Regions from separate parts of the Nicoliella sp. ESL1106 genome, predicted to be linked through region 2. Evidence: predicted binding sites of a transcription regulator. Region 2 holds the regulator's gene; the other holds the start of a gene.
The links. Region 2 encodes CtsR, which represses protease genes until heat stress. Its sites were predicted from a motif close to TTGGTCAAAAAAGGTCAAANA; they were not measured.

Region 1 (8,650 bases), 750 kb from region 2:
GAAGCTGATTGATAATAAATAAATGGGTGACGGAATGGAGTGAGATAAATGTCGTATGCTAGTCAAGTCAAAAAGGAGCTAACGACGCTTAAGGTTCATAGAGAGAACGCTAAACCAGAGTTAATGGCATTGATTAGAATGAATGGTTCTTTAACGATCGTTAACCATGAATTAATTTTAAATGTTCAAACCGAAAACCCTGCGATTGCTAGGCGAATCTATCGTTTATTATTAGAATTTTATGATGTTGAGAGTAATTTAATCGTTCGCAAACGAATGAAATTGAAGAAAAATAATGTATATGTAGTACGAATTACTACCAATACCAAAAAGATTTTAGATGATTTGGGGATTTTAAAGGGGTATGAATTAGTTGAAACGGTGCCGCTTGCACTACTGGAAAGTGATTCCCAAGTTCGTTCTTATTTGCGGGGAGCTTTTTTAGCTGGTGGCTCTGTTAATAATCCAGAAACATCGCGATATCACTTGGAAATTTATTCGTTATACGAAACCCACAACGAAATGATTACTGAGATGATGAATCGTTATCACCTAGAAGCCAAGACCACTAGTCGACGCAGTGGGTTTATTACCTATTTAAAGGGTGCTGAAAAAATTGCTGATTTCTTGCAGTTGATTGGCGCCACCAACTCGATGTTACACTTTGAAGATATTCGAATTGTCCGTGATATGCGTAACTCCGTCAATCGCTTGGTCAATTGTGAGAACGCCAACATGAATAAGGTGGCCAATGCCGCAACGAAGCAGATCGCAAGCATTAACTTTATTGCCGAAACGGTTGGTTTAGACCAGCTTCCAGATAAGTTACGCGAAGTAGCCGAGATTCGCTTAGAGAATAAAGAAGTGACCCTAAAGGAACTTGGTGAATTGGTGCCCAGTGGGGTAATTTCTAAGTCAGGAATTAACCATCGCTTGAAAAAGATTAATGACTTTGCTGAAAATCTGCGCATGCAAACTGAGGAACGGATTGCGGCAATGGAAAACGAATAGTTAATAAAAGGGATTGAAATGAAATTAGGTCAAAAATTAAAAAAATCAAGGAATAAAGTTAATTTAACCCAAAACGACGTTGCTGATCATCTGCACGTTTCTAGAAAAACGGTGTCTGGATGGGAAAATGATAGGAGCGTTCCTGATATTTACACGATTAAACAGCTTTCAGAATTATATAATACGGATTTGATTGCAGTTTTGGATCATCCAAAAGCTAAGGAGCACAGTACTAACAAGGGTCATCAAATTAATTATGCCTTAATAGCTTGGTATTTTAATTTGTTAGCAATGGGGCTGAATTTATTTAATTTATTTACGGGATTTCTAGATTTTTCTTTTTTCGTTGAAATAATTGCTATAATTCTATTCTTTTCAATCCACGTTTATTATTTTAATAATAAAGTTACAATTAGAAATAAAATGCCATTTTCATGGTTATTTTTATTAGTGATGACAGCACTATTTTTTACCTTACAAATCGAAAAGCTAGCTCGATTAGGATTTGAAATTGCTACTTTTACGTATGTCGGTGCTCTTTTTAGGGCAATTGTCCTTGACTATGGTGTTTTAATTATATTTACGTTTAAAGAAGTCAGGGGAAAAAATTAATTTTTAATATCAATTAAAAACACACCTTAGAACGGTCTTATTGACGGTTTGAAGGTGTGTTTTTATTAGATGTTAATTTAAAAATTAGTTAATGGAACTTGGATGATAGTCAGCAATACAAAATAAATGATCATTGCAATTATTAATTGATGCCAATGGGCGTGCAACGTAATTTTAAAAGCATTAGACCACTTTGCAAGATAATTACGATCGGATTGGAATTTAATGCCATGAATGGTTTGAATTGAAACGGTAGCAAACATATAGATTAAAACAATATAGCTGATATTGAAAATAATTTTGATTAGTGATCCACCAATATTGTTTAATGAAAAGTTGCTAATGATCGAACCAATTCCACCAAAAACTACCGCCGTACTAATGAAGCATAGTGCTTTAGTTATCCAAGCAATTGGGATTAATGAAAGGATTACGTAAATAATCAGAATCCTGATTAAATATGTTAAAGCCGCTATTAAAGTATAAACGGTTGGCACTGCTATTAGGGTGCTTAAATCATCAGCATTTAAAGCACTGATGATTAGGTTAGCTATAAATAATAGAACGGCTATAATTGCCCACCATTTAATTGTAGAACGAGTCACCCTTAGATTTAAGATGATTTTATCGATTATGTTTTCCATTGTTCCTCCTTGTTAAATATTAAATTAGTTATTGTACAATTTATTATGAGTATAGTATCAAAGCATTGATAAAAATGGTAGCTTATCCCTATTTCTAAGGGTGAATTACTGGGCGGATTTATGGTTACAAATTCGATTGAAAGCTTGCCAAATCAATGTTTTAACGTGTCTTATTTTCTAAGCCCCAATTTTTATAAACAAAAAAGCAGTAGCCAATTAATTGACTACTGCTTTTAAATTAATTATCCCAATTATAAGGGATTAATTATTTTTTAGTATCTTTATCTTGTTCATTCTTGCTGGTCATAATTCCATCTAGTAATCCATACTTAACGGCTTCTTCAGCAGTTAAGTAGTTATCACGATCGGTATCACGGTTAACCTTAGCAACCGTTTGGCCAGAGTTTTCGGATAAGATCTTGTTTAACATCTTTCTAGCGCTCAAGATGGATTCTGCTGCGATTTCAATATCGCTTTGCTTTCCTTGAGCACCACCAGATGGTTGGTGAATCATAACTTGGGCGTGTGGTAATGCGAAACGTTTGCCCTTAGTACCTGATGAAGCAAGTACACTGGCCATTGAAGCAGCCATCCCCATTACAATCACTTGGATATCTGACTTAACGAAGTTCATTGTATCGTAAATCGCCATTCCAGAAGTGATGACCCCACCTGGTGAGTTAATGTATAGGTAAATATCTTTATCAGAATCTTGTGCATCCAAGAATAATAATTGAGCAATAATTGAGTTTGCCATATCGTCTTCGATTGGGCCGGATAACATGATAATCCGATCCTTTAATAACCGAGAGTAAATGTCATAAGCTCTTTCGCCGTTAGCGGATTGCTCGATTACAGTTGGGATTAAGTTCATTTTAAATGTCCCCCTAAATTTTGATTTAATTTGAAAATTAGACTATTTAAATTCTATCTTAATAGTCAATGAAGGTCAAAACATTTGCCCACAAAGCGATGTATAAAATCACTGCAAATAATTGAATTATCTGCTCCGATTGACACCATTATACATCGGCTATGTTATTATTTTAAATAATGATATCACGATTGGTGGGGGAAACAACATGGAAACCGTATTGATTACTGGGGCAACTGGAGGACTTGGAATTGAATTTGCTCAATTGGCTGCTAATGATGGCCATCAACTGATTTTAGTGGGCCGTAACGCTGATAAGTTAACCCACCTGCAAAGTAAATTAGCGCAACGATTTAACGTGCCGATTAACACGATTACCGTTGATTTTAAAGATCTATCAGCTGCCCAAACCATCTTTGACCAGGTTCAATCAGCTGGCCTGACTGTTGATTATTTGATCAACAATGCGGGATTTGGTGGCCAGGGGACATTCATGGATCGTACGGGTTCACAAGATATTAACATGCTACATGTTAATGCTGAAGCCCCCACGCGGTTATTAAAATTATTTCTCCCCCAGTTTGTTAAGCGCAACGCTGGACGGGTGTTGAACGTCGCTTCGGTGGCAGCGTTGGTGCCTGGTCCGATGCAGGCCGAATATTTTGCCACTAAGGCATACTTGGCTTCGCTTGGCAACGCCGTCAGCTCTGAATTATCAGATACACAAGTAACCGTGACCACCCTGTTGCCTAGCGTAACTGAAACAGGCTTTGCTACGGCTGGAAACTTAACTAGCACCAAGCTATTTGCCCACGGTGCCAATGCTAGTAAGGTTGCTAAACGGGGCTATCGTGGAATGATGAAGGGGAAGCTAAATGTTTTTGCTGGATTGCAATGGTGGCAACGACCATTAGTGCGATTTCTCCCGATTTTGCCCAAGAATTTAGTAATGGCAGTTATCAAGCGCCAACAAACGAATCAATAAAAAAAACGTTAGCAGTAAAGCTGCTAACGTTTTTTATCTGAGTGCGCCTGGGGGGAATCGAACCCTCATCTCAAGAACCGGAATCTTACGTGCTATCCATTACACTACAGGCGCATATGATTATATTTTTCAATCGAACAATATAAAACTATATCGTAAAAATGATGAAATTGCAAGGGGCGTTATTAGAAATTTAAACAGTAAGGCCTATGTTTTGCAAATTATGAAAGCGGTTGATATACTGCAATATAAAGATAATTATTACCTAGTAAATTGCTTTGACAGTTGTTTTTGTTCAAAAATTTTATTGAGCAATGGGGCTGACACTAGCAGTAAAAAGTGGTAGTATACTGTTGTACTGCTTTAAAATAATATTTATCTTATTATTTCCTAAAGGAGGAAAATTCAGTATGACTGTAAAAATTGGTATTAATGGTTTTGGACGCATTGGACGTTTAGCTTTCAAGCGGATCCACGAACTTAACTCAAGCGACATCGAAGTGGTAGCTATCAACGATTTAACTACTCCATCAATGTTAGCTTACTTATTGAAGTACGACTCAACTCACGGTAAGTTCCCAGGTAAGGTTTCTTCAACTGACACTGGTATCGTGGTTGACGGTAAGGAATACCCTGTATACGCAGAAAAGGATGCTTCACAAATTCCTTGGGTAAAGAACAATGGTGTTGACTATGTTCTTGAATGTACAGGTTTCTACACTTCAGCTGAAAAGTCACAAGCTCACTTGGACGCTGGCGCAAAGCGTGTCTTGATCTCAGCACCTGCTGGTCAAATCAAGACTGTTGTTCCTGGTGTTAACTTGGACACTCTTAACGCTGACGACAAGATCGTTTCTGCTGGTTCATGTACTACTAGTAGTATTGCACCATCAGCTTACTTCTTGAACAAGGAATTCGGTATCAAGGTTGGTACTATGACTACTATCCATGCCTTCACTTCCACTCAAGCTATCTTGGATGGTCCTAGAGGTAAGAAGATGAGAAATAACCGTACTGCTAGCGCAAATACGATTCCTCATTCAACTGGTGCTGCTAAGGCGCTTGGTTTAGTTGTTCCAGAATTACAAGGTAAGTTAAACGGTGTTGCTCAACGTGTTCCATTAGTTGACGGTTCATTAACTGAATTAACTGCTATTTTGGACAAGAAGGTTACTGCTGACGAAGTTAATGCAGCAATCAAGAAGCATACTGAAGGTAACGAAGCTTTCGGTTACGCTGAAGATCCAATTGTATCAAGTGATATCATTGGTGATACCCACGGATCAGTATTTGATCCTACCCAAACTGACGTAACTACTGTTGGTGATGACCAATTAGTTAAGGTTTGGACTTGGTACGATAACGAATGGGGCTTCACTTGTAACATGGTTCGTACTTTATTGAAGTTTGCTCAACTATAAAAAGCAGTTTTAATTAAATTAAATAATTAAAATCTAAAAAAGGTGGGGGAGGTTACTCTTCCACCTTTTTATTATATTTAACATTTTAATATGGCTGACCTTTTGCTTTGAGATTAGGTTCTAAATGCTGTATTATTAAAAGTGTTAAGTTAATATTTATTTAGGAGGTATCTAAATTGGCTAAATTAACTGTTTCTGATTTAGATTTAAAAGATAAAAAAGTATTAATGCGTCTTGATTTCAACGTTCCAATTAAGAATGGTGTAATCGGTGATGATAACCGTATCGTAGCAGCACTTCCTACGATCAACTATGTTGTTGATCATGGTGGTAAAGCAATTATCTTCTCTCACCTTGGCAGAATCAAGAGTGAAGACGATAAAAAAGAATTATCACTACGCCCAGTTGCTGAACGGCTTTCAAACTTATTAAATAAGCCAGTAACTTTCGTTCCTACTACTGAAGGTCCTCAATTAGAAGATGCTATCAATAAGATGAACGACGGTGATGTTTTATTAGTTGAAAACACTCGTTACGAAGATGTTGTTAACGGTGAATATGTAAAGCGCGAATCTGGTAATGATCCAAAACTTGGTGAATACTGGGCTTCACTTGGTGATGTATTCGTAAACGATGCATTTGGTACTGCTCACCGTTCTCATGCCTCAAACGTTGGAATTGCTAAGGCAATGGAAGCTGCTGGTAAGCCAGCTGCGGTTGGTTTCTTAATGGAAAAGGAAATCAAGTATCTTGGCAATGCCGTTAATGATCCTAAGCGTCCATTTGTTGCCATTTTAGGTGGTGCTAAGGTTTCTGATAAGATTACCGTTATCGATAACTTATTAGATAAAGCTGATAAGGTTATCATTGGTGGTGGAATGACTTATACTTTCTACGCTGCCAAGGGAATCAAGATTGGTAATTCATTAGTTGAACAAGACAAAATCGATTTAGCTAAGCAAATTTTAGACAAGGCTGGCGACAAGTTAGTATTACCTGTTGACAACGTTGTTGCTGATAAATTTGCTAACGATGCTAAGACTGAAATCGTTGAAGGTGACATTCCTGATGGAATGATGGCTTTAGATATCGGTCCTAAGTCAATTCAAGAATTTGAAAACGTCTTAAGAGATGCTAAGACTGTTGTTTGGAACGGACCTATGGGTGTGTTCGAAATGAGCAACTTCGCTAAGGGAACTTTAGCAGTTGGTGATTTCTTAGCTAACTTACAAGATGCTACTACGATTGTTGGTGGTGGTGACTCTACTGCTGCTGTTAAGCAATTAGGAATCGCTGACAAGTTAACTCACGTTTCTACTGGTGGTGGAGCTTCACTTACTTATCTTGAAGGTAAGACCCTTCCAGGAATTGCTGCAATTTCCGATAAATAATTTTGATTATTTATTAAAAGTCGTGCTGATTGCACGGCTTTTTTGTTTACATATATTTTCCTTAAGTTTCCAATCCGAATTGCTTAAGGAAAAATATTTATAGTAAAATGATTGGGTACGAAGACACTCAATCGTGCTAATATCCTGATAAGGGGGAGCTTATTAATGAGTGCCCAAAAACGGGTTCCATTTATTGGAGCTAACTGGAAGATGTACTTGATGCCAGATCAAGTGATTCCATACATCGAAACGATTAAAAATCAAATTCCGCGGCCAGCTGAAGTCCAGGTGATGATTGCGGCTTCACCACTGTACCTATGGCCGCTATTAGAACATGCTAGTGGGACCGATGTCATTATTGGCGCTGAAAATTGTGATTATCATGATACCGGGGCTTACACTGGTGAGGTTAGCCCGAAGGCGTTGGCTGAGGCTGGTGTTACCTATTCGATTGCTGGTCATTCTGAACGCCGCCATTATTTTGATGAAGATGATGAAGTCGTTAATAAAAAGGTTCATGCATTGCTGCGGAATCATATCAATCCGATTGTTTGTTGTGATGAGACGTTAGTTAGGACCGAGACTTCAGACGGGGTGCATTGGGTGGTTAGCCAGGTGATCGCAGCATTTAAAAACGTTTCAGAATCAGATGCGTTGCATATGATGATTGCCTATGAACCGCGGTGGGCAATTGGAACTGGAATTACCGCTAGTTCAGCTGAAGCTGAAGAGGGGTGTGCATTGATCAGGCAAACGATCAGTCGGCTTTATTCATCAGAAATTGCCGATTCCATTCGAGTTTTATACGGTGGAAGTGTTAATCCCAAAAATGTAAAGGCACTAATGGCACAACCTGACATTGATGGTGTTTTAGTCGGAAGTGCAAGTCTTGATCCCAAAGAATTCCTAAATTTAATTCATTATTAATTTTTCCGATAATTATAGTTGATTTATTGGTTTTAAAAATCAAAAAATGGTATCATAACAATGTAGATGATGAATAAATGATATATTTATTCAGTTTTAAAGGGGTGTTGGACAGTCCCTGATAAAATGTTTCATATTTTGTCGTAAACTTTGTTTTGCAAGGTTGTTCATACTACGGCTCATTGGTTTTGTACCCAATGGGTAATTAACTTTCACTTAAGGAGAGAATACAATGTCAATTATTTCCGATATTTTTGCTCGCGAAGTCCTAGACTCACGTGGTAACCCTACTGTTGAAGTAGAATTATATACTGAAGCCGGTGCTTTTGGCCGTGGAATCGTTCCATCTGGTGCCTCAACTGGTGAACATGAAGCTGTTGAATTACGTGATGGCGACAAGAACCGTTACATGGGTAAGGGTGTTCTTAAAGCCGTTGACAATGTTAACAACATCATTGCAAAGGAAATCGTTGGTTACGATGTAACTGACCAATTAGCTATTGACGAAGCTATGATCAAGCTTGACGGTACTCCTAATAAGGGTAAGTTAGGTGCTAACGCTATTTTAGGTGTTTCTCTAGCTGCTGCTCGTGCTGCTGCTGACGAATTAGGTGTTCCATTATACAACTACTTTGGTGGTTTCAATGCACACTTACTTCCAACACCTATGATGAACGTTATCAATGGTGGTAAGCATGCTAACAACAAGGTTGACTTCCAAGAATTCATGATTATGCCCGTTGGTGCTAAGAGTGTTAAGGAAGCTATTCGGATGGGTTCAGAAA
Region 2 (8,650 bases):
AAAATTAAAGAAGTACCATCCATTCCAAAAATCTGTTTATTAAAAAAGCATTGCGCAAGCAATGCTTTTTTGTTTGTTAAATTTGATTGAGCCATTCGATTGCTAGGGGGAACCAATTAGCAACGTGTGGATCGTTACTTGCCTCATTCCACGCAGTCAGTTGATTGGCCATTGCTAGTCCGTGGCTACCGTGGTGGAAAACATGTAATTCATAGTCGATGCCATGGTCAGCCAATGCTTCTGCATATTTTAATGCATTGATCGATGGGACAAAGGGATCGTCTGCAGTATGCCAAATAAAAGTAGGAACGTTCGTATCCGTAACCCCGTTTTCAGTTCCAGTTAGTTGATTATCAGTTTCCCAATCGGCAATTTTATCCTTGTCTGGGGGGAAACCAAGGTTTAAATCGATCACTGGGTAGCTTAGAATGGTAGCTTTTGGTTTTAAGTTGGTTTGTGGTTGTACCAGTTTTAATAATTTATCATCGTCATAACGATTATTGAATGAACTGACCACGAACCCACCAATTGAGAAACCACAAATTACAATGTTATTAGGATCGATATTAAGGCTAATTGCATTGGTTTTTAAATAATCAACTGATTTAGCTAATTCAATCAATGGATGGGGCATCAATGGATGCTTTTCATTTTCAAAGCTATATCTGAGATAAAAGCTTTGGTACCCCTGAGCTGCAAAACTAAGTGCAAAACTTTCTGCTTGTTGTTCTGAAATGTGGGTAAATGATCCCCCTGGCACGATAATAACTGCTGGAAATTTAAAATGTTGAGCATCAGTGTCTGATTCCCTAACATAGCCCTTTAAGAAGGCGTTTGATTGCGGAAATAATGATTGCTTGATTATTTTCATTGTGAACCCCCTGTTGTTTTAATTAAGTATATTGTAACTCATTTGATGGCGGGGGAGGTGAAATATGGTGGGGCAAAATGGTTACATTTTCTGCTTTCCAATGGCCTTTTTAGTTTATTGATAGCACCATCTTGGAACTGGCCAATCATAAATAAAGATTGTAAATAAATCTTAAAAAAGATATAATAATGTCCGATATCAAAATTTCATATGAAGAGGTGCGGAAATCATTAGTAGTTACTGTGAGTCGAAAAAGCGATTGGGACCAGTAGTGAAAGGGATGACTGCCGAAGTTTGAAATAGCTTTTTCTATTTTTAACTGGGGCTGGGTTTAAGAGACCCTGAACTGTCGTGTTTTACACGGGGTGCTTCCAATATTCATAATGGCTTAAATGCAATTATAATTCCCTCTTCTTTTTTATAAAGAAGGGGGCTTTTTAATTGGGAACTCCTCTGACTTCTTCAACTTAAATTTTAGGAGGATATTGATATGAGTACGGAAAATCAATCTGGCGGGGTTAAGAGAAAGCTTAAGACCCGCCATGTTTCAATGATTTCACTTGGTGGATCGATTGGGACTGGTTTATTTGTTACAAGTGGTTCCACCGTTTCGCAAGCGGGTCCTGGTGGTGCATTGCTAGCATATGTTTTAATGGGGCTAATGGTATTTTTCCTAATGACTAGTTTGGGTGAAATGGCCACGAACACACCGGTCAGTGGATCATTTGCTGAGTATGCTGGTAAGTATGTCGATCCTGCATTGGGGTTTGCCATGGGCTGGAACTACTGGTTTAACTGGGCAATTACCGTTGCTGTGGATATTAGTACCGCTGCGTTGGTAATGAAGTTTTGGATGCCAAACGTTCCTAGCTGGATCTTTAGTGGAGGCGTATTAATTTTAATCTTTTTAATTAACGCCGCTTCAGTTGGTGCATTCGGAGAAATTGAATACTGGTTATCATTGATTAAGGTGGCCACTATCATCATCTTCTTGATCGTTGGAGTATTAACGATTGTTGGAATTATGGGTGGTGGTAATTCAGTTGGCTTGAGTAATTTCACTTATAAACAAGCACCATTTGTGGGTGGGATTCCCGCAATGCTATCAGTATTCGTCGTTGCCGGATTTTCCTTTCAAGGAACTGAGTTAGTTGGAATTACCGCTGGTGAATCTGATGATCCAAAACACAGTGTCCCAAAGGCAATTAGTGAAGTATTTTGGAGAATTATTTTATTCTACATTTTAGCAATTTTTGTAATTGCTGCTTTAATTCCTTACACTAGCCCTAATTTGTTAGGCTCTAGCGCTAGTGATATTGCGATCAGTCCATTTACCTTGGTATTTAAACGGGCGGGGCTAGCTGCTGCTGCTGGAATTATGAATGCCGTGATCTTGGTTTCGGTGATTTCTTCTGCTAACTCTGGAATGTATGCATCTACTCGGATGCTATATTCAATGTCAAATGGAATCTATGCACCAAAAGCATTTGGTAAAACTGACAGACGGGGGATTCCAGTATTGTCGTTAGTCGTTACGACCGTAATTGCACTGGCTACTTTCATTACTAGTTTTGCTGGTCCAGAAATTTACCTGTGGTTAGTTGCTGCATCCGGATTAACTGGATTTATTGCGTGGGTCGGAATTGCGATTTCACACTTTAGATTTAGACGAGCATTTATTAAGCAGGGTCATTCAATCAACGAACTTGCTTACCATGCTAAGTGGTTCCCATTTGGACCTGTCTTGACTTTGATTCTATGTATTTTAATTATTATTGGGCAAGATTTATCTGCTTTTTCTAATTTTAATTGGAAGGAAATTGGAATTACTTACATTAGTGTTCCATTGGTTCTTATTTTGTACGTTGTTTACAAGCTCAAGAATCATACTAAGTTGATTCCGTTGGATAAGGTTGACGTTAGTCCTGTTTCTAAGGAAACGATTGACAAGGAAAAATAGTTTTTAAAGGTGATTAATTATGATCACCTTTTTTAATACAAAAATATTGCTAATTTTGAATGGATATAATATTATTATTATGAATAGGATTTAGATTATAACACGATGTATGTTTCTTAAGTAGACTTTTAGAGATGTAGTGGTTGGTGAAAACTACAAGTCGAAAATTCCGACATATTTATGAGTGGGCAGGTAATGCTGCACGGTTGGTGGCCGTTATCACAGATGAGTTGTCCGATTTAATCGGGAACTTGGGTGGTACCGCGAAAAGCAGGCTTTCGTCCCAATGACGAAGCCTGCTTTTTATATTTTTAGGAGGGATTTTCCATGTTAGACATGAAGTTGATTAGAAACAACGAACAATGGTTTAAGGATAAGATGGCCACTAGAGGGATCGATGAAAAACAAATTGACGAACTCTTGGCACTTGATCAAAACCGTCGTGACATCTTAGTTAAGGTTGAAAACTTAAAGGCTGAAAGAAATAAAGTTTCAGATGACATCGCTAAGATGAAGCGGGCTAAAGAAGATGCTACTGGTCCGATTAATCGAATGAAAGAAGTCGGGGCTGAAATTAAGGAATTAGATGAACAAGAACAAGCAGTTTCAGCTAAGCAACATGATTTAGCAGCTCACCTACCAAACATTCCAAATGATGATGACCCAATCAGTTTAACTGAAGAAGGTTCAAAGGAACTGCGGAAGGTTGGGACTCCTCGTGAATTCACTGATTTTAAGCCTAAGAACCACTGGGAAATCGGTGAAGACCTTGGCATCTTAAACTTCGAAAGAAGTGCTAAGGTAGCAGGAAGTCGTTTCGTATACTACGTTGGTGCTGGTTCATTACTCGAACGGGCCATCTACAACTTCTTCTTGGATCAAAATACAAATGCTGGTTATGAAGAAATTATTCCACCATACATGGTTAATTCAGAATCAATGTATGGGACCGGCCAATTCCCTAAGTTCTTGGAAAAGAAGGCTGGGTTTGAAATTGCTGATAGTGATCTAACAATGATTCCAACCGCAGAAGTACCATTAGTGAACTACTATCGTGGCGAAGTTATCCCAGAAGACAAGTTACCAGTTAAGTTCACCGCTTTAAGTCCTGCCTTCCGTTCTGAAGCAGGGAGTGCTGGTCGTGATACCAGAGGTTTGATCAGATTACACCAATTTAACAAAGTTGAAATGGTTCAATTTACAAAGCCAGAGGAATCATGGGCAGCCTTGGATGAAATTACTCACCAAGCTGAAAGTTTGCTTAAGTTATTGAAGATTCCATATCACGTTATTACTTTAACCACTAGTGACATGAGTTTCACTGCTGCGATGACTCACGATATCGAAGTTTGGATGCCAGCCCAAAATTGTTATCGGGAAATCTCAAGTTGTTCTAATACAACTGATTTCCAAGCACGACGGGCTAAGATTCAATATCGTGATGAAAGTGGCAAACTACAATTTGTTCATACTTTAAATGGTTCTGGATTAGCAGTTGGTCGGACGGTTGCTGCAATTTTGGAAAACTTCCAAAATGAAGATGGAACTGTAAATATTCCAGAAGTTCTTCAACCATATATGCACGGAATGAAAAAAATTGAAAAGCAAGATTTATTCTAAATTGCGATAATATCAATGATTATTAAATAGGAATCGGATTTTTAATCCCGATTCTTATTTTTTTTGAAAAAGGGGGTAGCTTTTTGGGTGGATTTATTATATACTAGTTTTTGTTGATTTTTAGTAATTGCTTTTCAGCTGAAAGGCGAAAATAAAAAATTAAAAAAACTGTTGACATTAAGTTAACTAAGTAGTATGATTAAATAGTTGCTTAAGTTAATAAGCATTGAGACCTCGGAGGATTAGCTCAGTTGGGAGAGCATCTGCCTTACAAGCAGGAGGTCACAGGTTCGAGCCCTGTATCCTCCATTTTTTTATTTTCACGAGCCGTTAGCTCAGCCGGTAGAGCATCTGACTTTTAATCAGAGGGTCGGGAGTTCGAACCTCCCACGGCTCATTTTCATATTAATATGCGGGCGTGGCGGAACTGGCAGACGCGCTAGATTTAGGTTCTAGTGTCCTTTGGACATGGGGGTTCGAGTCCCTTCGCCCGCACTTACCAATTTGCCGACTTAGCTCAGTTGGTTAGAGCGCATCACTAGTAATGATGAGGTCGGGCGTTCGAATCGTCTAGTCGGCATTTTTGTGCGGAAGTAGTTCAGTGGTAGAACATCACCTTGCCATGGTGGGGGTCGCGGGTTCGAATCCCGTCTTCCGCTTTTTATTTTATAAAAATAAATAGCCTGCCGGGGTGGCGGAATTGGCAGACGCACAGGACTTAAAATCCTGCGGTTAGTGATAACCGTACCGGTTCGATCCCGGTCCTCGGCATTTTAATTTTAATAATATTTTGCACCCATAGCGCAACTGGATAGAGTGTCTGACTACGAATCAGAAGGTTGTAGGTTCGACTCCTACTGGGTGCATTTTTTATTTCTTCTATTATATATAGTAGTAAGAGATAAGTTTCGGGAAGTAGCTCAGCTTGGTAGAGCACTTGGTTTGGGACCAAGGGGTCGCAGGTTCGAATCCTGTCTTCCCGATCAAGTTCTAATTACAGTTAAATAAAACGAGAAACATCGGGAAATAGCTCAGCTTGGTAGAGCGCTGCGTTCGGGACGCAGAGGTCGCAAGTTCGAATCTTGTTTTCCCGATTTTTTTGTCCTAAAATTTAATAAACAAAATACTTTTATTTCGCTAATGAATTTCTTATAATATTAGTCAAGATTAGTCAGAGATGAGATGAAGATATGCAATCAAAAAATGTTTCAGATATTATTGAAAGATATTTAAAGCAGATTTTAGCTGATGCTAGTCATGTTGAAATTCGACGTTCAGAGGTTGCTAATCTTTTTCATGTTGTCCCTTCACAGATTAACTATGTTATTAAGACTCGATTCACAATTCAAAACGGCTACGTTGTTGAAAGTAAACGTGGTGGTGGAGGATATATTAGAATCGAAAAAGTAAAGTTGCTAGATAATATAGAAGTATTAGATTCGTTACTTGATATTATCGGCTCTAGTATTTCCGAAAGGGACGGTGGTTCAATTGTTAAAACATTGTATCATAGTCAATTGCTTACCAGTAAAGAGGCTAGGATTATTTTAGCTGCAATTGATAAGGATAGTTTGGTGATTCATAATGATATAGAAACAGCAAATCGTTTAAGATCACAAATCCTATCTTCTGTATTGAATCATTTAAGATTCGAAGATTAGAAACAGAAAGCGAGGCATTTTATGGATAATTTATTTACTCCCAGCGCACGCAATGTATTAGTACTTGCACAAGGACAAGCGAAAAATTTTAGACACCAAGCGGTTGGAACAGAACATTTACTATTAGCATTGGCCTTAGAATCTAACGGAATTGCTTATAGTGTTTTGAGACAATTTCAAATTAATGATGAAGACATTAGAAGTGAAATCGAACGAGTAACAGGGTTTGGAAATGTAGAGGGCTTGGATAGTTCTTCTTACCTTCCATATTCACCAAAGGCAAAGGATATTCTTGCTTTAGCCGGAACGATTGCTCGTAAATATGGCTCTAATAAAGTTGGAACTGAACATTTGTTATTAGCCCTAATAAGTGATGATGCCATTTTATCATCCAGAATTTTTATTACCCTAGGTGCTGCTCCAAAGGCAATTAGAATGGCTACCCTCAGAAAGATGGGCGTTAGCTCGGTTTCTGGTAAAAAAGGTTCCTTTGCTGGCCAAAAGAGTCGAAACGAACCCAAGGGAAGTACCCCTACGCTAGATTCTTTAGCTACTGATTTAACCGAAGTAGCTAGAGAAGATCGTCTTGATCCGACTGTTGGTCGTGATAAAGAAGTTAAACGGGTAATCCAAATCCTTAGTCGGCGTACTAAGAATAACCCCGTATTGATTGGTGAACCAGGGGTTGGTAAAACTGCAATTGCTGAAGGCTTAGCACAAAAAATCATTCAGGGCAAAGTGCCTGATGATATGGCCGAAAAACGTTTAATGATGCTTGATATGGGTTCGCTAGTTGCTGGCACTAAATATCGTGGTGAATTTGAAAGTCGGCTTAAAAAGGTCATCAAAGAAATTAAAGATAGTGGCAATATCATCTTATTCGTTGATGAATTGCATACGTTAGTTGGTGCTGGTGGAGCTGAGGGAGCAATTGATGCTTCTAACATCTTGAAGCCATCATTAGCACGTGGTGAACTGCAAATGATCGGGGCAACCACGCTTAATGAATATCAAAAATACATTGAATCTGACACGGCCTTAGAAAGACGGTTCGCAACGGTTCAAGTTGAAGAACCTTCTCCTGAAGAAGCGGTTCAAATCCTAATGGGGATTCGTCCTAAATATGAAGCTCACCACCATGTGAAAATTACTGATGAAGCAATCGAAAAGGCAGTAGAGCTTTCGAGCCGTTACATTCAAAGTCGTTTCTTACCAGATAAGGCGATCGATTTGATGGATGAAGCTGCTGCTAAGGTGAGAATCAATGATCAACCAACGAACGCTTCAGCAAATCGGGTTAAGTTAAATCAACTAGATGAAGAAAAAGAACAAGCAATTGAAAATCAAGATTTTGATCGGGCTGTTTTAATTAGACAACAAGCTAAAGCCATTGCAGTGAAGGTGGAAGCTGAAGAAGCTGAGAAACGGGCATCAAATAAAGACAATGGTTATGAGCTAGAAGAAACCGGTCAAGATGTTGCTGAAGTTGTAGCACAATGGACTGGCATTCCAGTTACTCAATTGAAGAAAACAGATGCTGATCGTTTGATTAACTTAGAAGATGTTCTTCATAAGCGCGTTGTTGGTCAAGATGAAGCTGTTTCTGCAGTTGCGAGAGCAATTAGACGGGCCCGTAGCGGACTAAAGGATCCTAACAAACCAATCGGTTCATTTATGTTCTTGGGACCAACTGGAGTTGGGAAAACTGAATTAGCTAAGGACTTGGCTGAGGCAATGTTTGGTTCTGAAAATGATATGATTAGAGTAGACATGTCTGAATACATGGAAAAGTATTCAACAAGTCGTTTGATTGGTTCAGCTCCTGGTTATGTTGGTTATGATGAAGGTGGTCAATTAACTGAAAAGGTTAGACAACACCCTTACTCAGTAGTTTTACTTGATGAAGTTGAAAAAGCTCATCCAGATGTCTTTAACTTGTTACTTCAAGTGCTTGATGATGGATACCTAACTGACTCAAAGGGACGGAAGGTCGACTTTAGAAATACGGTCATCATTATGACTTCTAACTTAGGTGCAACGACACTTAAGTACAAGAAGACCGTTGGTTTCGGTGCTGAAAAAGCTGATGCTGATGACTATAAAGCAATGTCTGCAACCATCAAGGATCAACTAAAGAAACATTTCAGACCAGAATTCTTGAACCGAATTGATGAAGTAGTGATCTTCCATTCACTTAATAAACCACAGTTGCACTCAATCGTTAAATTGATGGCACAGAATTTACTTGATCGGATTAAGGAACAGGGGATTAATGTTAAATTAACTCCTGCTGCAATTGACGTAGTGGCGGAAGCTGGTTTTGACCCTCAATACGGGGCTCGGCCAATTAGACGGGCACTACAGACTAAGGTTGAAGATCAACTGAGTGAAACGATGCTTTCTGGGCAAGTTGCCACAGGAGATTCAATCACAATCGGTGCGAGTCATGGTAAGATTAAGATTAATGTAAAAAGTGTTAATCAAAAATCGACTAATTAGTTGAATTAATTTAACAAAAAAAGAGGAATTATTTCCTCT

Region 1: a site for CtsR is predicted at 3,203-3,223, ahead of ACSVI6_RS06390 (ATP-dependent Clp protease proteolytic subunit). Genes of this name have one in related genera too.

The regions. Positions count from the first base shown of each region.
Region 1 is NZ_CP196340.1:1,466,181-1,474,830, reverse strand. It holds gene ACSVI6_RS06410 (gluconeogenesis factor YvcK family protein) at 1-22, shown strand, start outside; gene whiA (DNA-binding protein WhiA) at 49-1,011, shown strand; gene ACSVI6_RS06400 (helix-turn-helix transcriptional regulator) at 1,030-1,623, shown strand; gene ACSVI6_RS06395 (hypothetical protein) at 1,701-2,267, opposite strand; gene ACSVI6_RS06390 (ATP-dependent Clp protease proteolytic subunit) at 2,533-3,141, opposite strand; gene ACSVI6_RS06385 (SDR family NAD(P)-dependent oxidoreductase) at 3,281-4,126, shown strand; tRNA gene ACSVI6_RS06380 (tRNA-Arg) at 4,169-4,240, opposite strand; gene gap (type I glyceraldehyde-3-phosphate dehydrogenase) at 4,537-5,547, shown strand; gene ACSVI6_RS06370 (phosphoglycerate kinase) at 5,724-6,938, shown strand; gene tpiA (triose-phosphate isomerase) at 7,104-7,865, shown strand; gene eno (phosphopyruvate hydratase) at 8,098-8,650, shown strand, end outside.
Region 2 is NZ_CP196340.1:718,323-726,972, forward strand. It holds gene ACSVI6_RS02850 (phosphatase PAP2 family protein) at 1-43, shown strand, start outside; gene ACSVI6_RS02855 (lp_1002 family arylesterase) at 77-871, opposite strand; lysine riboswitch at 1,077-1,250, shown strand; gene ACSVI6_RS02860 (amino acid permease) at 1,362-2,831, shown strand; gene serS (serine--tRNA ligase) at 3,159-4,451, shown strand; tRNA gene ACSVI6_RS02870 (tRNA-Val) at 4,688-4,760, shown strand; tRNA gene ACSVI6_RS02875 (tRNA-Lys) at 4,776-4,848, shown strand; tRNA gene ACSVI6_RS02880 (tRNA-Leu) at 4,864-4,946, shown strand; tRNA gene ACSVI6_RS02885 (tRNA-Thr) at 4,958-5,031, shown strand; tRNA gene ACSVI6_RS02890 (tRNA-Gly) at 5,039-5,110, shown strand; tRNA gene ACSVI6_RS02895 (tRNA-Leu) at 5,137-5,222, shown strand; tRNA gene ACSVI6_RS02900 (tRNA-Arg) at 5,244-5,317, shown strand; tRNA gene ACSVI6_RS02905 (tRNA-Pro) at 5,361-5,434, shown strand; tRNA gene ACSVI6_RS02910 (tRNA-Pro) at 5,472-5,545, shown strand; gene ACSVI6_RS02915 (CtsR family transcriptional regulator) at 5,642-6,112, shown strand; gene ACSVI6_RS02920 (ATP-dependent Clp protease ATP-binding subunit) at 6,134-8,611, shown strand.